DNA from 4 places in the Bradyrhizobium sp. MI1.10 genome. Region 2 is predicted to be linked to each of the others. Evidence: predicted binding sites of a transcription regulator. Region 2 holds the regulator's gene; each other region holds the start of a gene.
The links. The regulator LexA, encoded in region 2, represses DNA repair genes until DNA is damaged. The targets are predictions, from matches to a motif close to TGTTCNNNNTGTGTTCNG.

Region 1 (4,440 bases), on a different contig from region 2:
GACGTCGGTCGCGACCACGCCGATGCTGTCGCCGGGCCGTAGCGCCTTCACCGACCAATAGGCGTCGTGCCGTGCCTGCCAAAGTTTTGTGCGATCCTCCGGCTTGGTGGTCCAGGAGAAATCACCGCCGCCGCAATCCCTGGCGATCTCGCCGAACGCCTTGGACTGCTCGGCCACCTCGATCTCGCTGCCGTGGAATTCCATCAGCAACAGCGGCGTCTCCGCCAGCGTCAGCTTCGAATAGGCGTTGCAAGCCTTCACCTGCGCGGCATTGAGCAGCTCAATGCGCGCCACGGGAATGCCGGTCTGGATCGCCAGGATCACGGCCTGACACGCGCCATGCACGGTCTCGAACGACACCGCGCCGGCTGCGATCGTCTCGGGAATGCCACGCAGGCGGATGGTCAATTCGGAGATGATGCCGAGCGTGCCTTCGGCGCCGACGAACAGATGCGTCAGGTCGTAACCGGCCGACGATTTCTTTGCGCGCGTGCCCGTGGTGATGATCTCGCCGTCACCGCGGACGACCTTCAGCGCCAGCACGCTGTCGCGCATGGTGCCGTAGCGCACCGCATTGGTGCCGGAAGCCCGCGTCGAGGCCATGCCGCCGAGCGAAGCGTCAGCGCCGGGGTCGATCGGGAAGAACAGGCCCTGGTCGCGCAGATGCTCGTTCAGCGCCTTGCGGGTGACGCCGGGCTGGATCACGCAGTCGAGGTCCTCGGCGTGCACCGCCAGCACCTTGTTCATGTCGCGCAGGTCGATGGAGATGCCGCCCGCGGGCGCATTGACCTGGCCTTCGAGCGAAGTGCCGGTGCCGAAGGCGATGACGGGGACGCCGTTCTTCGCGCAGATCCGCACCACGTCCTGGATGTCGGCGGTCTCCTGCGCCATCACCACGCCGTCCGGCGGCTGGTTGGGAATCCACGTCGTGGTGTGGCCGTGCTGCTCGCGGACGGCCTGCGACGTGATGAGGCGGTTGCCGAATCGTGCGGCAAGCTGCTCCAGCGCGGTCGCGAGGGCTTTCGGCGCCGGCCGCGGCGGATTATTGGTGATGGTCGTACCCACGGAAATTCCTCCCGACGAGAAGAGACCGTGGCAAAGGACATCTAACCGGTCAAGTCAAGCGACCGGACGCATAGCTGGGGAAGGACACATGCCGGACACTGTCACCGCTGCGCCCGATGCCGAGCCGTTCCGCGCCTCGATCATGCAGATCGAGCCGCAATGGATCGACTACAACGGCCACCTCAACATGGCCTATTACAACGTGATGTTCGACCGCGCGATCGACCAGATGTGGCTGACGCTTGGGATCGGGCCGGGCTATATGAAGGAGCGAGGCGGCTCGACCTTCACTGCCGAGTGCCACGTGCGGTATTTGCGCGAAATCCACTTGGGCGATCCCGTGCAGGTCTCGGTCTGGCTGCTGGAGGCCGACGACAAGCGGCTGCACACATTCCAGGAGCTGCGGCACGCCACCGAGGGCTGGTTGTCGGCGACCTCCGAAAACATGTCGCTTCACATCGACATGGGCTCACGAAAGGTGGCGGCGTTTCCGCCAGACATCCGCGAGCGCATCGCAGCGGTGGTCAAGGCCCACAGTGCCGTACCGCGGCCCGAGGGCATCGGCCGGAACGTGGCGATGCCCTCGAAGCGGTAAGCGCGCTAGACCCTGTTACGGCCGCGGGCCAGACCGACAACGGCCGAGACCAGGAACAGCACGACCGCGATGAAGAAGATGATCTTGGCGATTTCGATCGACGCGCCGGCGAGGCCGCCAAAGCCCAGGATACCGGCGATCAAGGCGATAACCAGAAACGTCACAACCCAGCTAAGCATGGTCCGAACCTCTGTTTCGATGTCTGTCTGCGATCGGCGCGGCTGACGCGCCTCACTTGCAGAACCAATCGCCAACTCGGAACAATGGTTCCGGGCCGCTGGGGCCGGAAATTCGCCTGACCCGCAGGAACAAATTGGCTTTCCGCGCACGTGGAAAACCCCCGTCCGCGGCCCCATATAGGGACCAATCCCTGTTAAGAAGGCTCCCCTTTCACCACCCCGCGGTGCCAACGTGGGGCAAATGATTCGCATGACCGAGCCGAGCAAGATCACGTCCCAGAGCGTCCCCGACCACCAGCCCGCAGCCGGCGGCATTGCCGCGCGCGCGCGCGCCTCGGTGGGCCCGCAATACCTGTCCGGGCTCAATCCGGAGCAGCGCGAGGCTGTGGAGACGCTGGACGGGCCGGTTCTGGTGCTGGCCGGCGCCGGCACCGGCAAGACCCGCGTGCTGACCACGCGCATCGCCCATATCCTGAGCCAGGGCCGCGCCCGCCCCTCCGAAATCCTGTCGGTGACCTTCACCAACAAGGCCGCGCGCGAGATGAAGCACCGGCTGGGCCAGATGCTCGGCCATGCCGTCGAAGGCATGCCGTGGCTCGGCACCTTCCACTCCATCGGCGGACGCATCCTGCGCACCCACGCCGAACTGGCGCAGCTCAAGTCGAACTTCACCGTGCTCGACGTCGACGATCAGGTGCGGCTGTTGAAGCAGCTGCTGCAAGCCGACAACATCGACGACAAGCGCTGGCCCGCGCGCATGCTGGCCGGCCTGATCGACGGCTGGAAGAACCGCGGCCTCACGCCGTCGCAGGTGCCGTCGGGCGAAGCCGCCATCTTCGCCAACGGCAAGGGCGGCAAGCTCTATGCGAGCTACCAGGAGCGGTTGAAGATTTTGAACGCCGCCGATTTCGGCGATCTGCTGCTCGAGGACATCCGCATCTTCCGCGAGCACCCGGATATCCTGCGGCAGTACCAGCAGCGCTTCAAATTCATCCTGGTCGATGAGTATCAAGACACCAACGTCGCGCAGTATCTGTGGCTGCGGCTATTGTCGCAGGCACCGACGAAGCCAACCTCGCCCACTGTCATTCCGGGGCGGCTCGAAGAGCCGAACCCGGAATCCGGAGATGAGTCTGCCGTTCGAGATTCTCAGGTGCGCGATCGCGCACCGGAGTTCGATGCTACGCATCGCCCCGGAATGACGGAACTCGCTGCCCCCCACGTCAAGAACATCTGCTGCGTCGGCGATGACGACCAGTCGATCTATGGCTGGCGCGGCGCGGAGGTCGACAACATCCTGCGCTTCGACCATGATTTTCCCGGCGCCAAGGTCATCCGCCTCGAGCGCAACTACCGCTCGACCGGCCACATCCTCGCCGCCGCCTCGCACCTGATCGCCCACAACGAGGGCCGGCTCGGCAAGACGCTGCGCACCGAGGACCATGACGGCGAGAAGGTCACGGTGACGGGCTCGTGGGATTCGGAAGAGGAAGCCCGCGGCATCGGCGAGGAGATCGAGCAGATCCAGCGCCAGGGCGACAAACTCAACGAGATCGCGATTCTCGTTCGCGCCTCCTACCAGATGCGCGAGTTCGAGGACCGCTTCGTCACGCTCGGCCTGCCCTATCGCGTCATCGGTGGCCCGCGCTTCTACGAGCGCGCCGAAATCCGCGATGCGTTGGCCTATCTGCGCGTCATCAATTCACCGGCCGACGATCTCGCCTTCGAGCGCATCGTCAACACGCCCAAGCGCGGCCTTGGCGATGCCACCGTGCAGATGCTGCACGATCACGCCCGCAAGCGCCGCATTCCGCTGTTCGAAGCGGCGCGCGCGGTGGTCGAGACCGACGAGCTGAAGCCGAAGGCGCGCGGCTCGTTGCGCGACGTCGTCGCCCAGTTCGACCGCTGGCGCGCCCAGCGCGAGGTCACGTCGCACACGGATCTCGCCCAGATCGTGCTCGACGAGAGCGGCTACACCGAGATGTGGCAGAAGGACCGTTCGGCGGACGCCGCGGGCCGGCTCGAGAACCTCAAGGAGCTGGTGCGCTCGATGGAGGAGTTCGAGAACCTGCAAGGGTTCTTGGAGCACATCTCGCTGGTGATGGACCGCGACAGCGGCGCCGATGAGGACGCGGTGTCGCTGATGACGTTGCATTCGGCCAAGGGGCTGGAATTCGACAACGTGTTCCTGCCGGGTTGGGAAGAAGGCTTGTTTCCGAGCCAACGGACGCTGGACGAACAGGGCCGCGCCGGCCTTGAGGAAGAGCGCCGGCTCGGTCATGTCGGCCTGACCCGAGCCCGCCGCCGCGCCAAAATCTATTTTGCCACCAATCGGCGGATCCATGGCACCTGGTCGACCACGATCCCCTCGCGCTTCCTCGACGAATTGCCCGCGGCCAATGTCGAGATCACGGAATCCAAGGGCGGCTCGGCCTGGGGCGGCACTGGCGGCTACGGCGCCTCCCGCTTCGACGACATGGAAGCGTTCGGCTCCACCTATTCGACCCCCGGCTGGCAGCGCGCCCAGGCCAATCGCAATCGCGGCGGCGGCGGGGGCGGTAATGGCGGCCGCGGCAGCTTCGAGGAACAGGCCTCGTCGTT
Region 2 (4,440 bases):
GCAATCACGGTGGCGGCGCCGCCTGAGACCGCCGGCTTGCGGCTGCGTTACGCGGCCTTCATGCAAGGCCTGCGCGATGCGATCGATGCCCGCATCCGGGCGACGCTCGACGGCGACAACCGGGCGATCGCGACCGCGCTGCTCACCGGGCGGCGCGATGCGATCACCACGCCCGTCAACGACGCGATGTTCATCTCCGGCCTCGGCCACGTGCTCTCGATCTCCGGTTATCACATGGCGGTCGTTGCCGGTGTCGTGTTCTTCGCGGTGCGCGCGCTGCTCGCTCTGATCCCCAGACTGGCGGCCGGCTTCGCCATCAAGAAATGGTCGGCCGCCGCCGCGCTGGTCGCCGCTGCGTTCTACCTGCTGCTGTCAGGCGCGGAGGTCGCGACGCAAAGGTCGTTCTTCATGACCGCGGTAGTGCTGATCGCGGTGATGGTCGATCGCCGCGCCATCACCTTCCGCACGCTTGCTGTCGCCGCGCTGATCGTGCTCGCGGTCGCGCCGGAAGCGCTGGTGCATCCGAGCTTCCAGATGTCGTTTGCAGCAACGCTCGGGCTGGTGGCGCTGGTGCAGATCGGCATGCCGAATTTGTTTGCCTCGCCGGACCATTCGGCGACTGCACGCATTGCGATGTGGGGCGGCCGCGAGATCGCGATGCTGTTCATGGCTTCGCTGATTGCGGGACTTGCGACCACACCCTACGCCGCTTTCCACTTCCACCGTGTCACGCCGTTCGGCGTGCTCGCCAATCTCGGCGCGATGCCGGTGGTCTCGGCGCTGGTGATGCCGGCGGGGCTGTTGGGGCTGCTTGCTGCACCGTTCGGGCTGGACAGCGTGTTCTGGTGGCTGATGGGGATCGGCATCGACTGGATGGTCGCGGTCTCGCGCTGGGTCGCAGCATTGCCGGGTGCCGTCGGCCGCATCGCGGCGTTCGGGATCGGGCCGCTGATCGCGGCGAGCCTGGGAATCATCGTGCTGGGCTTGTTGCGGACGCCGCTGCGCTGGTCCGGCGCCCTGGTGCTGCTGGCAGCGATCCTGTGGGGACTGTCGGCGCGGCAGCCCGACATCCTGATCGCCGGGGATGGCGCGAGCGTCGCGGTGCGGGGCAAGGACGGATATCTGCACCTGATCAGGACCAGCAAGGACAGCTTTCTGCTCAAGGAATGGCTCGCTGCCGACGCCGATCCGCGCGATGCCGGCAGAGCCTCGCTGGCTGATGGCGTGTCCTGTGACGAATCCGGCTGCGTGACGCCACTGATCGACGGGAGGCTGGTCGCGCTGGCACTGCGGGTCGACGCTCTCGCCGACGATTGCAGTCGGGCCGCGCTGGTGGTGACGACGCGTCCCGCGCCGCCCGATTGCGCGGCGATGGTGGTCGATCGGCAGCGGCTCGCCAGCCAGAGCGCACTGGCGCTGACGCAGCGTGGTGACGGATTTGTGGTTCAGGCGGTGAGGGCGAGAGGCACGAGCCGCCCCTGGTTGCCGGTCGGCGCCGGCGAGGGTGATTTCGACGGCAGCCTTGCGCCGAAGGCGACCGCGCCCCGCATCAAGGACGCAACGCCGGCGGAGACCGACTTGCAGGCCGACGATTGATCTGATGGTGCGGAGCAACGCAGCGGGTCGGTGCGTCCGCTCGGATTCGCTGGCGCAAACCACACCATCTCGCCGGCCACGGCCGGCGATGGCAATTCAATCCTGACCTCCGACCTCGTAGCCGGAGGGCGGCTGTTTCAGCCGATCGGCAGGTGCGTGACGGTCGGCTGCCTGTCGGCGATGATCTGCGCCTTGTGCTCGCGCTCGATGACCGACTGGGTCACAGGCAGTTGCAGCACGGTCGCGCGCTGGCCTTCGACGAGCTGCGTCACCAGCACAAATTTGCCGTCGGGGAATTCGATCGCGTCATGATGGCGGTCGGGAACGTGCGGATCGATCTTGCCGAACTTGCCCACGCGGGAATTGATGGTCCGCGTCCAGATCCAGCGATTGTCGTAGCGGACGTCGTCTGCGAAGGCGAGCTCCGTTCCCGGCAGCAGGCAGACGGCAACAGACGGATCGGCTGCGGAGGCGAAGCCGCGCGTCGAGGTGCCGCGGAAATTTGTCGTGACGATCGTCTCGCCGACTTCGGCGGGGCGCGACGCGACGGCATGCAGGCTGTAGTCACACATCGGGTGCTCCTCATGCTGGGATAGCAACCCACGTCTCTTATCGAGGCGCAGGCCTCTATCAGAGTTGAAGCACGAAAGCTCTGCTCGGTTGTGGGCAAATCTGCGGCTGGTTTCCGCAAGCCGCGATCACATTATCTTTCCCGAATTCAATAGGAACAAAGAGAGTTGCGATGCATTCGGGAGGCGCATGCGCGAATATTGCCGGCTGGTGCAACGACCTCGATCGCTGCTCGCTGTTTCCTCGCACACTCGAGCCGCGAAGCGGTGCTGTTTCGGTGCTGCTTCTTGGGCGTCGCGAGTAGCCAGCGCCGGAGCAGGGGCCGGATAGTCTGTGCAGAACCAGAAAGACTATCCAGCCGGAGCGGACGATGATCCGCTCCAATCTCTGACCGGCGATGCCGATCGGAAGCGCGCGAGGCGCCAACTTCTCCAGGTATCAAGTACGTCCGGTATCAGTACTTCCGGTAAAGCCCGATCAGCTTGCCCTGAATCTTCACCCGATTGGGCGGCAGGATGCGGACCTCATAGGCAGCGTTGGCGGGCTCGAGCGCGATCGAGGCGCCGCGACGGCGGAAGCGCTTCAGCGTCGCTTCCTCGTCGTCGATCAGCGCCACCACGATGTCGCCGGTATCGGCGCTCTCGTTGCGCTGAATCAGCGCCATGTCGCCGTCAAGGATGCCGGCATCAACCATGGAATCACCGCGCACTTCCAGCGCGTAATGTTCGCCCGAGCCGAGCATGTCGGGCGGTACGCTGATGGTGTGGCTGCGTGTCTGCAACGCCTCGATCGGCGTGCCGGCCGCGATGCGGCCCATCACCGGTACCGCCACGGGGCGTTCGCCCTCGTCCGCGGGCAGGCTGGAGCCCGCACGCACCTTGCCGAGATTGCCCTCGATGACGCTGGGGGTGAAGCCGCGGCGGCTGCCGGCGGCTGCCTGGAGCTCCGGCAGCTTGATGACTTCAATCGCACGGGCGCGGTTGGGCAGGCGTCGGATGAAGCCACGCTCCTCGAGCGCCGTGATCAGGCGATGGATGCCCGACTTCGAGCGCAGATCGAGCGCATCCTTCATCTCGTCGAAGGAGGGCGGCACGCCGCTTTCCTTCAGACGTTCACTGATGAACCGCAGAAGCTCGTATTGTTTGCGCGTTAACATCTCGACCAAAGTCCCCCGGTTGATGTCGTCCGATTCCGAGACGCAGAATTCGGCAATAAGCCGCTACATGCTCGAAACAAATCATGAACGGACACTATATGTTCGATACATGTTCCGCAACTGCTTAATTTACCGTGAACAGAGCAAAGTTCGCGGAACGCGCGTTGCGGGGTGCTCAGACGGGGAGCCGCAACACTTCGCAAGCCGTGCCGGCTTCGGCCTTCGGCGCGAATGGTGCGCGCACGAGAAGTACCTGTGCTGCAGCGAGATTCGCAAGCAGCGAAGAGTCCTGATGATTGACGGGAAGAACGACGCGTGTGCCATCGTCACGCTCCTCCAGATGCGCGCGCAGATAGTCCTCGCGCTGGTCGTTGGCGCCGACGCCGCGGCCGAGCACGGCGCGTTCGCGGCGATGGTGAATCACTGAACGGCCCGACAGGGCGCGAATCAGCGGCACCATGAACAGGAAAGCGCACACGTAGGACGACACGGGATTGCCCGGCAGGCCGATCACACCCATTGCGCCGAGTCGCCCGTGCATCATCGGCTTGCCTGGCCGCATCGCGATCTTCCAGAACGCCATCGCGATGCCTTCGTCCCGCAGTGCCTGCTGGACCAGATCGTGGTCGCCGACCGATGCGCCGCCGGTCGTGATCAGGATGTCGGCGCCGCTCTCGCGGGCGCGGCGGATGCCGGCGGTGGTCGCCTCCAGCGTGTCGGCGGCAATACCGAGGTCGATCGTCTCGGCGCCTTCGCTGCGGGCGAGCGCGTGCAGGGCGTAGCCGTTGGAATAGACGATCTGGCCGTGGCCTGGCGTGGTGCCTGGCATCACCAGCTCGTCGCCGGTGGCGAGAATCGCGACCTTTGGACGCCTGAAAACGACAAGGTGCGGATGATTCATCCCGGCAGCGAGCGCGAGGTCGCGCTCGGTGACACGGCTTCCCTTGCGCAGGAGCACGTCACCCTCGCGGAAATCGACGCCGGCGGGGCGGATGTGCCGACCGGCGATCGCGGCTTCCTTGATCATGATCCGCTTGCCGGCTGCGACCGTGTCCTCCTGGATCACGACGGCGTCCGCGCCACCGGGAACGACGCCGCCGGTGAAGATCCGTACGGCC
Region 3 (4,440 bases), on a different contig from region 2:
GCGTCCGTCGCTGCCGTCACCAGCTCTGCCGCCACGTCCGGCGCAGCCAGCAACTCGGCCATGCCCGCCCAGCCGGAGGCGATCGTGCCATCCCATTGCGCCACTGACCGCTTCTGAGCGTCATCGAGCGGCTTGCTGGCGTTGACGTTGGAACGAAGGGACGAACAATGGATTCCATAACGATCGCGCACCTGCCAGGCGAAGCGCCGAACCTGGATCATGCGGGCGATGAAGGGGTCGTTCATCCAGGCACGGTTCGAGACCGCGGTGGAGGCGAGATTGGCCGTGTCGATCACCTTGGTGACGGCATCATACCAGGAGTTGGTGCGCTCGATCTTGCGCTCCGCGCGCGGGCGCTTGGCTTCATCGTAGAACAGCTGGAATTGCGGCGAGGCGGCGCTCCAGCCCTGCTTCAATGTGCCAGCGAGTTCGTCGCGGCGGGCGAAATCGACGGTGGCGAGCGCAGCGCCAATCGCGTCGTAACCTCCCTGCTCAGCCTTTTCCACCTCGCCGAGTTTTGCCCGCGGGTCGTCCTCGCCGAGGATTGCGCTCTGCGCATCGCCGCGATTGTGGCGCAGCGCCAGCACGCCCTGGAAGATCGCCTTGTCGGCGGCGGCGAGCCGCGCGGTCTCCAGGCTGTCGCTATAGCGGCCGAACGCCCCAACCATCTGGATCGCCGTAGAGGCCAGCGCACCCGCGGCCAGCAGGGCCATCAAGGTCAGGAGAAGCGAACTTACCGATTTCTTAAACATTGCCATGGTGTCGGGGGCCTGAGGTCGGGGGCCTATTCTTCGGGCACCACCTTGCCCCGCGACATGCCAATGTTCCGTTAAGGTTTTAATCGAATGGGCGTGAGTTTCCGGCCCAAGGAGCCCCGGCCCCGGCCATCACGCAACCTTGGTGAAATCCGGCGGGCGGCGTTCCGCGAACGCCGTGAAGGCCTCGCGCGCCTCGGCGGTGCGCAGGCGCAGTCCGAACTGCTCGCCTTCGGCATTCATCTGCGCGACCAGCGCCTCGCCATTGCGCATCAGCTTCTTGGTGGCGGTGAGCGCGCCGGCCGGCTGACGGGCAAGACGCTGCGCCAGCGCGAGCGCCTCGGCATCGAGCTTGTCGAGCGGCACCACGCGGTTGGCGAGCCCCCATTCCAGCGCGGATTTGGCCGGCACCGTCTCGCCCAGCGCGAACATCTCGTAAGCCCGCGCATAGCCGATGCGGGCCGGCATCAGCAGACTGGAGGCGGCTTCCGGCACCAGCGCCAGGCTGACGAAGGGAGTCGACAATTGCGCGTTGTCGGCCAGTACGACGAGGTCGCAATGCAGCAGCATCGTGGCGCCGACGCCGACGGCGCGGCCCTGCACCGCGGCAACCAAGGGCCGGGTGCAGCGCGCCAGCGACTGGATGAAGCCCACCACGTTGCGGCTTCCTTCCGACTTGCCCGCTGCGACTGCGGCGAATTCGCCGACGTCGTTGCCGGCAGTGAACATGTCGCCTTCGCCGCGGATCAGGATCACGCGGGCCAACGCATCGGACTCGGCGGATTCGATGGCATCGGCAAGCTTGCCGTACATCGCATCCGTCAGTGCGTTCTTCTTGTCGGGGCGCGCCAGCGTGAGCGTAAGAATTCCGCCGTCGTTCTCGATCCGGACGTGCTCGGTCATCGGTCTCTCCTCTATTCCTCTGGATCTCTCAAAGGCTCTGTTGGAAGTTCTCTTGGAAACTTGTCCTGAATGCTCGTCAGCCAGCGCGCGACGATATCGATCTCCGCACCGGTGAATCCGTCCGTCAAGGCAGCGTTGACCTGTGCCGCGTTGGCCTTTGCCTGTGCGAGCGCTGCACGGCCCTTCGGCGTCAGCCAGATACGCCAGGCGCGCCCGTCCTCGCGATCGGCCCGTCGCTCGATCAATCTTGCAGCCGCCGTGCGATCGACGAGGCCGGAGATGCCGGCCGGCCCCAGATCGAGCGCCGTGCCCGCCTCGCCCATCAGCACACCGTCCCGCTTGCCGAGGATGAACAGGAGTCCTGCCTGCGCCGGCGTGACCTCGCTCGAAGGCTGCGCGGCCATCCAGCGCTGCAAGCGCCGCTGCGCAACGCTCAACAGGTAGATCAGCCGATGATGCCCCGCGCCGGCTTCTTTATTTCGCATGCGAAATAGATAGTCGAAGCGGTTCAGATTGTCAAAGAGCGGCGGCTAGGTCGATGTGCCGCGGCAGTCGTCGAGGAACAGGGCCGCACCAGCGCACCAGGACCTCAGCCACCAATCGCAATTAGTCGCCGCCGCCCCGCTTGACGGTCGCTTCTTTTTGTGTTCCCTATTCGTTCTATTCAATCATAGATTGTCCCGGAGACCTTTCGTGATGAACAGTATGCGTGGCGAGAACCAGCCGACCCAGCTCGTAATTCATAATGACGATGATACGCCGGACCAATTCGTGATGGATCTGCTTCGGCAGGTCTTCGGCAAATCAGATCGTGAAGCGACCGCGCTGATCACTCAGATCGAGCAGAAGGAAAAGGCGGTTTGCGGACCTTACCCTCAATCGGTTGCCGAAGCCCTTTTCAAATCTGCGCAACAATCGATCGGCCTGGCCGGCCATCGACTGCAGGTCACGCTTGAGGCCGTCAAGACTCCTTGCGAACTCTGCGGGAAGCCTGAGGGACAGATGGACGTGCGTATCGGCGACCGCACGGTCTGGCTGTGCAGCGACTGCATGCGTGCGGCGGATGAGCCCTCGAACGAACAAGAGGAAGATTTCGACTTTGCTTGCGACGTTCTCGATTGGCACCTTGCCAGCACCGCGCGCAGCAAACTCGTGACCACGATCCGCCAATTTCCCGGCCATATGCGGGTCGATCTTCAAGCCGCGGTCGACCGGCTCTTCGGCAAGGCCATCCGGCTGGTGGGATTGAACGAGGAGCAGCGCTACGAAACGCTGTCGATTCCACGGCTGCTCAAGGAGGGCCGCTATGCGATCGCGATTGCCCCGCTGCAATATTCCGACGTCGACGTAGGCGAGAAGAGCCCGGTCAAGTGTCTGGATAACGGACTATGGCTGTGTGAGCAGGATCATCTCCGCTATGCGGTTTTGCTCTGCGCACACCGCGAATACAGTCGCGAGCCCGGAATTCGAATCGAGATCCTGGTGCCTTCAGGTTCCGCAGGCGCGGCTCTGGTCCAGCAATGCTTCAGTGAATTGGAAGAAGCCGTACAGGCTGCGCGGACCTATCGCGGCAAGATCCTGTCGCTCGATGCGGACTCCGACTATCGCGGTCGCTCGCGCGGCATCACGGTGCATCGCTTGCCGCAGGTGTCGCGCGACGAGGTGATCCTGCCGGAGCAGACCCTGCGGCTGCTCGATCGCAACGTTCTGACCTTCGTCAACACCCGAGACCAATTGCGCCGGTTGGGCCAATCGACCCGCAAAGGCATCTTGCTGTACGGCCCGCCGGGCACCGGCAAGACCCACACGATCCGCTATCTCGCAACGCATTTGCCCGGGCATACGACGCTGATCATCACGGCCGAACAGATCGGTCTGCTCGGCGCCTCTATGAGCCTGGCACGGCTGCTCCAGCCGTCGATGGTGGTGATCGAGGATGTCGATCTCATCGCCCGTGACCGCGATGACATGGGGCCGTGTGAGGAATCCATGCTGAACAAGCTGCTCAACGAGATGGACGGGCTGAAGGAAGATGCCGACATCCTGTTCGTCCTGACCACCAACCGGCCGGAGGACCTCGAAGGTGCTCTCGCGGGTCGCCCCGGCCGCATCGACCAAGCCATCGAAGTGCCGCTACCCAACGAGACCGGCCGCGGCAAGCTGGTCCGGCTCTACGGCAAGGGACTGCCGCTCGACGAGGCGGTCATCGCAGAGGCTGCCCGGCGTAGCGACGGCACGAGTTGCGCCTTCATCAAGGAGCTGATGCGGCGGCTGGCGCAAGGAAGCATTGCGCGGGACGGCGGCAACACCGTGGTCTCCGCCGATATCGACGAAGCCCTCGACGACATGCTGTTCTCCGGCGGCCGGCTTAACGCGCAGCTGCTCGGCGGCGCGCAGGCAATGGCCACCGGGTGACGCTTCCTCCGACGTGGTGCGCCTGCTACGGAGCGCACATGAAGCTCGACGCCTCCGTCAGCGGGCCGCTCTTGTAGTGCGGCCAGGCCGGCCAGCGGCACAGCGGCAGCGCGCGAAGCGTCGCAAACGACGGCGCCTCGACCTTCTGCTCGGCGACTTCCAAATCGCCGGGCGCCTTGCCCTTTTCGACCCAGTCGACCAGCGCGCTCAGCATGTCGACATCGGCCGGCGCGCCGGATCCGACATGGTCGACGCCGGGCGCGGTGTAGAGCCGCGCGAATTCAGCCGTCTCGGCCTTGCCGAGCTTACGTTCGACGTTCTCGAAATAACGGATGCCGGCATAGGGGCTCTGCGCGTAGTCCGCCAT
Region 4 (4,440 bases), on a different contig from region 2:
AGTCAGAAGCGCGCAGGCGACCCGGTTCGTGGCGGTGCCGCTCGCATAAGTCGAACGTCGATCGGCGCAACTCCAAAAAGGCGGCCTACGGGCCGCCTTTCCTGTTCGCCGTCAGGATTTCGGATGCCCGCCGATAACATTCTCGTTAACGGCAGGGAGGATGACCCGGTTCGTCCGAAAAAGCCGTGTTCGTTCATCACAATTACGGATCTCGTATGGACTCGGCGGCAATGAAGCCGCCGACGATTGCAAGCGTGGAACTTCGAACTTGCCGCCGCTGAGCCGGCCGGCAATTCGTATTTGATCGGTGCCGACATGGATCGATTGAAGCTCTCGCTGACGGCTGCGCTGCTCGTGGCGCCGTTCGTGCTGTGGGGCGGAAACGCTCTCGGGCGTGACGACGGCCGCTACGCGGACTCACCTCTCAAGCCGTGGTTCGACGGCCTGCGCAGCCATCTCGGTCCGTGCTGCTCGGATGCGGACGGGTTTGCCGTCGCCGATCCCGATTGGGACTCGCACAATGGACATTATCGCGTGCGGCTCGACGGCGAATGGGTCGAGGTACCGGACGAAGCCGTGATCACCGAGCCGAACCGGGCCGGCCGCACCATGGTATGGCCGGTGAAGACCGCGTTCGGTGTGTCGATCCGCTGCTTCATGCCGGGCAGCATGATCTGACGGAGGTCAGCGCGACCGTTTGGAGGATTTGCGCTTCGACGTTTTCTTCGAACTCTTCTTGGAAGTTTTCCGAGATGTCTTCTTTGATGTCTTCTTGGACGACTTCCGTTTTGCGGCTTTCTTCGGGACCTTCTTGCCCTTCTTGCGCGCTTTCGACAGGCCGATCGCGATCGCCTGCTTGCGGCTCTTCACGCGTCCGCCTCGACCGCCAGGTCCGCTTTTCGCGGTCCCCTTCTTGTAGCGCTTCATCTCGCCTTCGACATCGCTGCCGGAGCTGCGCGAGTAGCGGCGCTTCTTTGCCTTGCGTGCCATGCATGTTCTCCCTTGGCCTGGGAAAACAATCCGAGACAGGCATAGTTCCGAAAGCGCAAGCAACGTGGGGGGATACGCGGCCTAGCCTAGAAGGAATCCGCCAGCTCGATCTCCGCTTCCAGCACCTGAATGCGCCGCGCTGCCTCGCTGGAGGACAGATCCCGCGCATATTGCGCGGGTTGATATGCCTCTTCGCTCAGCCGTTTCAGCCGGAGGCCCTGCGCCCGCGTCATCTGCTCGGTGAGGAAAGCTTTGGCGTCGTATCTACCCTGAACCTGCATATCGCTTCTCCCTTCTGAACGTGACTTGACTATATGTTCTTATTTTGTTCTAACAAGTCATGGACAATAGAATTAATGAAATTCGACGTAAAATCAGCGCCTTGAGGTTGGAAATGGCCGATATCGAGGTGTCCGTCCGCGAACTCGTCGAGCGCGATCGCGACTGCACGGAGAAGGCCCTGGCGCAGATGGATCTGCGCCGGAAAATCAATCTGCTGATCGGCGAATGGAAGGCTGCAGGTGGCGGCGATGTCCTGCCGAATGTCCGCGATAGGATGCGCCTTCGTTCCGCGAAGGCAGCAGGTAGTCCTCTGCGCGTGGTCGCGCGCCGCTGAGAGCTTTGGGAGCGCACGGTGGAGGAAGACCCGGATGTGTACCGGATTCTAAAGCTGCGCGCCGAGATTCTCGAACTGGGCTCTGCGATCCGGCAGCTGCAACGCGAGGGGCTCGACGACGCCGCGGCCCAGCTCTTGATCGCCCGCAAGCGGGCACGGCTCGATCATCTGGTGAAATCAGATCCTGCCGGCGTTCATCCTGACATCCTGAGCATCCATCGTAGCTGAGCCTTGGCGCAACGCGACGTGCCGGGCTCGTCGATACCGCATATTGACGAAGCGGCCTGGGAAAAAGTTCGTTTGAACACCAAAGCAAAAGGCCCCGCGATCGCGGGGCCTTCATGATTTCGGGGAACACCTACTTGGTGTTGCTCATGCCGCCCTTGTTGTTCGTCATGGTGCCGCCCTGGTCGGAGCCGGGGCCGGAGCCGCCCTGACCGGAGGGATCAGCACCCTTGGAAGACTTGGTGTTGGCGCCCGTGGTGGTCTGCGACGATGACATCGAGGATCCGTGTTTTGCCTTGTGCGACTTGGCCTGCACGGCGAACGGTGCGGCGGCGAGGCCGGTTGCCAACATCACGGCAAGAGCGAGCTTGGTGGTCTTCATATGCGGGAACTCCCTGAGTTGAATTGACGCAGGCAGCCAACTGCCATTGGTCGCAGGAGTTCCGAACAAAGAAGTTCCGGTAAAGCACGCATCCTTCAAGATTGCTTGTCCTCTTCGAGGATGAATACGACCCCGGTCAGTGTTGCGCCGATCGCGAACGTCGTCACCAATGTGAGGGCGAAAACGACAACGGCCTGCCTTCCGCCGTGACTCAGCAAATTGGCGACGCCGGGATTGGACAGCACGAGCAAGAGGCTGAAAGCGAGTCCCAAGGCTGCGCCCATCATCGCGTGCGTCATCAGCTTGACGAGCCCGCTGGGAGAGATCAGGTCCGACGACTTCTTCGCGCGCATGGAACTCTATCCCAATCTCGCAAGCAACGCCTGCGACACGCGCCGGTTCCATCCGCATGAAGGAATCGTTATCGCCCGCTTCATCCGACGTTCATGCCGGGTGGGCGAGAATGACCCTGCAACACGGGAACATTCGATATGGGTAAGGTGGTCTTTCTCTATCGCTCTCTGGCTTATCGCAACGCCGCTGCGGACATCCTCCGCAAAGCGCGCAAACTGCCCCGCGGCGCGGAGCGAAGCGCGGCGCGCCGCTATGCCAAGGCGCTGCGCGATCTCGCCCAAACGGAAGCCTGGCTCGAAGGGCGGGTCGCGCGCGAACCGCAAACGACGCAGCGCAGGAAGAGTGCGGCCTCCGGTTAACCGGACGCGCGCTGCAATTCGGCGGAGCTCGCGGCTTCGAAGTTGCCGGGCGTGGTCGTCGCGGCGGTCTTGCGGACCAGCGGCACCTCGAGCCGGCACAACAGACCCTCGGCGCGCCAATCGAATCGCGCCTGCCCGCCGAGCTGGGACTCGACGCTCGCAAGCAGGCTCCGCGTACCAAAGCCGCGGGATTTCGGCGTCATGACGAGCGGGCCGCCGGATTCCTCCCAGGTGAGCGTGAGCAGCTCGTCCTCGACCTGCCAGCCGATTGCGAGCCGTCCCGTCCGCGTCGAGAGCGCGCCATACTTCGCCGAGTTGGTGAAAAGCTCGTGCAGCGCCAGCGCCAGCGTCTGGGCGGTCGCCGGCAGCAACTGAACTTCGGACCCCGCCAATTTGATCTGGCCGCCGAGGGAATAGGGCGCAAGCTCCTCGTCGATCAGCTTCGAGAGTTCGGCACCCTGCCAGCTCGACAGTGACAGGATCGTATGCACGCGCGCCAGTGCATTGATGCGTCCCTCGACGGCGCTGACATAGGCTTTGACCTCGTCGGCGCGGGTGAGGCGCACGATCGATTGTGCCAGCGCCAGCGCATTCTTGGCGCGATGATCGACTTCCCGCGCCAGCAGAGTCTGCCGTTCCTCGGCGCGCTTGCGTTCGGTGATGTCCACCGTCACGCCGCTGACGCGCATCACCCGACCACTATCGTCAACCGTGGCGGCGGCCGTGCCGACACACCAGCGCACATCGCCGTCGGGCCGCACGATGCGGAACTCCGTTTCATAGGAGCGTGTGCCCTTGTTGAATTCGGCGATCGCCTTGCGCAACTGATCGACGTCATCCGGATGCAACAGCGCCTGAACGTTGGCCGGGTTCACTTCGAAGCTCTCCGGGCCAACACCAAAGATGCGGTACTGTCCCTCGTCCCACATCCAGTCGCCGGTGATCCAGTCCCAGTCCCAGGAACCCATCTTGCCGGCGGCGATCGCCATGCTGCGCCGCTCTTCGCTCTCGCGCAGCTTTGCAGTGGAATTCTCCAGCTCGGCGGTGCGTGCGCGCACGCGGTCCTCGAGATCCTGGTTCAGCCGTTCGAGTTCGCGCGTCTTGCGATAGAGCTCTGCAAACACCTTGACCTTCGCGCGCAGCACCTCCGGCACGACCGGCACCGGGACGTAGTCGACGGCGCCCATCTCGTAGCCGCGCAGGCGGTCGATGTCGCTGACTTGAATGGCCGAGATGAAAATCATTGCGGTCTTCTGGAAGCGCGGGTGCTCACGGATCATCGCGGCGAGCTCGAAGCCGTCGAGCTCGGGCATGCAGACGTCGACCAGGATCACCGCGATCTCGGTCTTGAGCAGCACCTCGAGAGCCTCGCGACCGGACGAGGCGATCACGAGGTTCTGGCCGAGATCCTTCAGGATCACCTCATAGGCGAGCAGCTTGGCCGGCTGGTCGTCGACGAGGAGGATGTTGACCTTTTCGTGGTCCATACGGGCATCCAACTCAGCGGTGCAGCC

Region 1: AC0L3K_RS35250 (ATP-dependent helicase) is a predicted target of LexA. The motif match lies at 1,899-1,916, and genes of this name have one in related genera.
Region 3: AC0L3K_RS29295 (ATP-dependent Clp protease adaptor ClpS) is a predicted target of LexA. The motif match lies at 2,304-2,321, and genes of this name have one in related genera.
Region 4: AC0L3K_RS15930 (DUF3072 domain-containing protein) is a predicted target of LexA. The motif match lies at 1,306-1,323, and genes of this name have one in related genera.

Annotation. Positions count from the first base shown of each region.
Region 1 is NZ_JBVVPN010000055.1:584-5,023, forward strand. Features, by position in the region: gene AC0L3K_RS35235 (FAD-binding oxidoreductase) at 1-1,065, opposite strand, end outside; gene AC0L3K_RS35240 (thioesterase family protein) at 1,154-1,660, shown strand; gene AC0L3K_RS35245 (DUF1328 domain-containing protein) at 1,666-1,839, opposite strand; gene AC0L3K_RS35250 (ATP-dependent helicase) at 2,081-4,440, shown strand, end outside.
Region 2 is NZ_JBVVPN010000002.1:261,448-265,887, forward strand. Features, by position in the region: partial or broken gene AC0L3K_RS03345 (ComEC/Rec2 family competence protein) at 1-1,596, shown strand, start outside; gene AC0L3K_RS03350 (hypothetical protein) at 1,734-2,168, opposite strand; gene lexA (transcriptional repressor LexA) at 2,621-3,322, opposite strand; gene AC0L3K_RS03360 (molybdopterin molybdotransferase MoeA) at 3,498-4,440, opposite strand, start outside.
Region 3 is NZ_JBVVPN010000034.1:29,290-33,729, forward strand. Features, by position in the region: gene AC0L3K_RS29280 (methyl-accepting chemotaxis protein) at 1-758, opposite strand, end outside; gene AC0L3K_RS29285 (enoyl-CoA hydratase) at 888-1,658, opposite strand; gene AC0L3K_RS29290 (MarR family winged helix-turn-helix transcriptional regulator) at 1,670-2,143, opposite strand; gene AC0L3K_RS29295 (ATP-dependent Clp protease adaptor ClpS) at 2,355-4,073, shown strand; gene AC0L3K_RS29300 (tannase/feruloyl esterase family alpha/beta hydrolase) at 4,099-4,440, opposite strand, start outside.
Region 4 is NZ_JBVVPN010000013.1:135,383-139,822, reverse strand. Features, by position in the region: gene AC0L3K_RS15945 (Do family serine endopeptidase) at 1-49, shown strand, start outside; gene AC0L3K_RS15940 (hypothetical protein) at 316-678, shown strand; gene AC0L3K_RS15935 (DUF6496 domain-containing protein) at 685-990, opposite strand; gene AC0L3K_RS15930 (DUF3072 domain-containing protein) at 1,077-1,271, opposite strand; gene AC0L3K_RS15925 (hypothetical protein) at 1,385-1,606, shown strand; gene AC0L3K_RS15920 (hypothetical protein) at 1,625-1,834, shown strand; gene AC0L3K_RS15915 (hypothetical protein) at 1,965-2,213, opposite strand; gene AC0L3K_RS15910 (hypothetical protein) at 2,309-2,566, opposite strand; gene AC0L3K_RS15905 (hypothetical protein) at 2,705-2,926, shown strand; gene AC0L3K_RS15900 (HWE histidine kinase domain-containing protein) at 2,923-4,413, opposite strand; gene AC0L3K_RS15895 (HAMP domain-containing protein) at 4,427-4,440, opposite strand, start outside.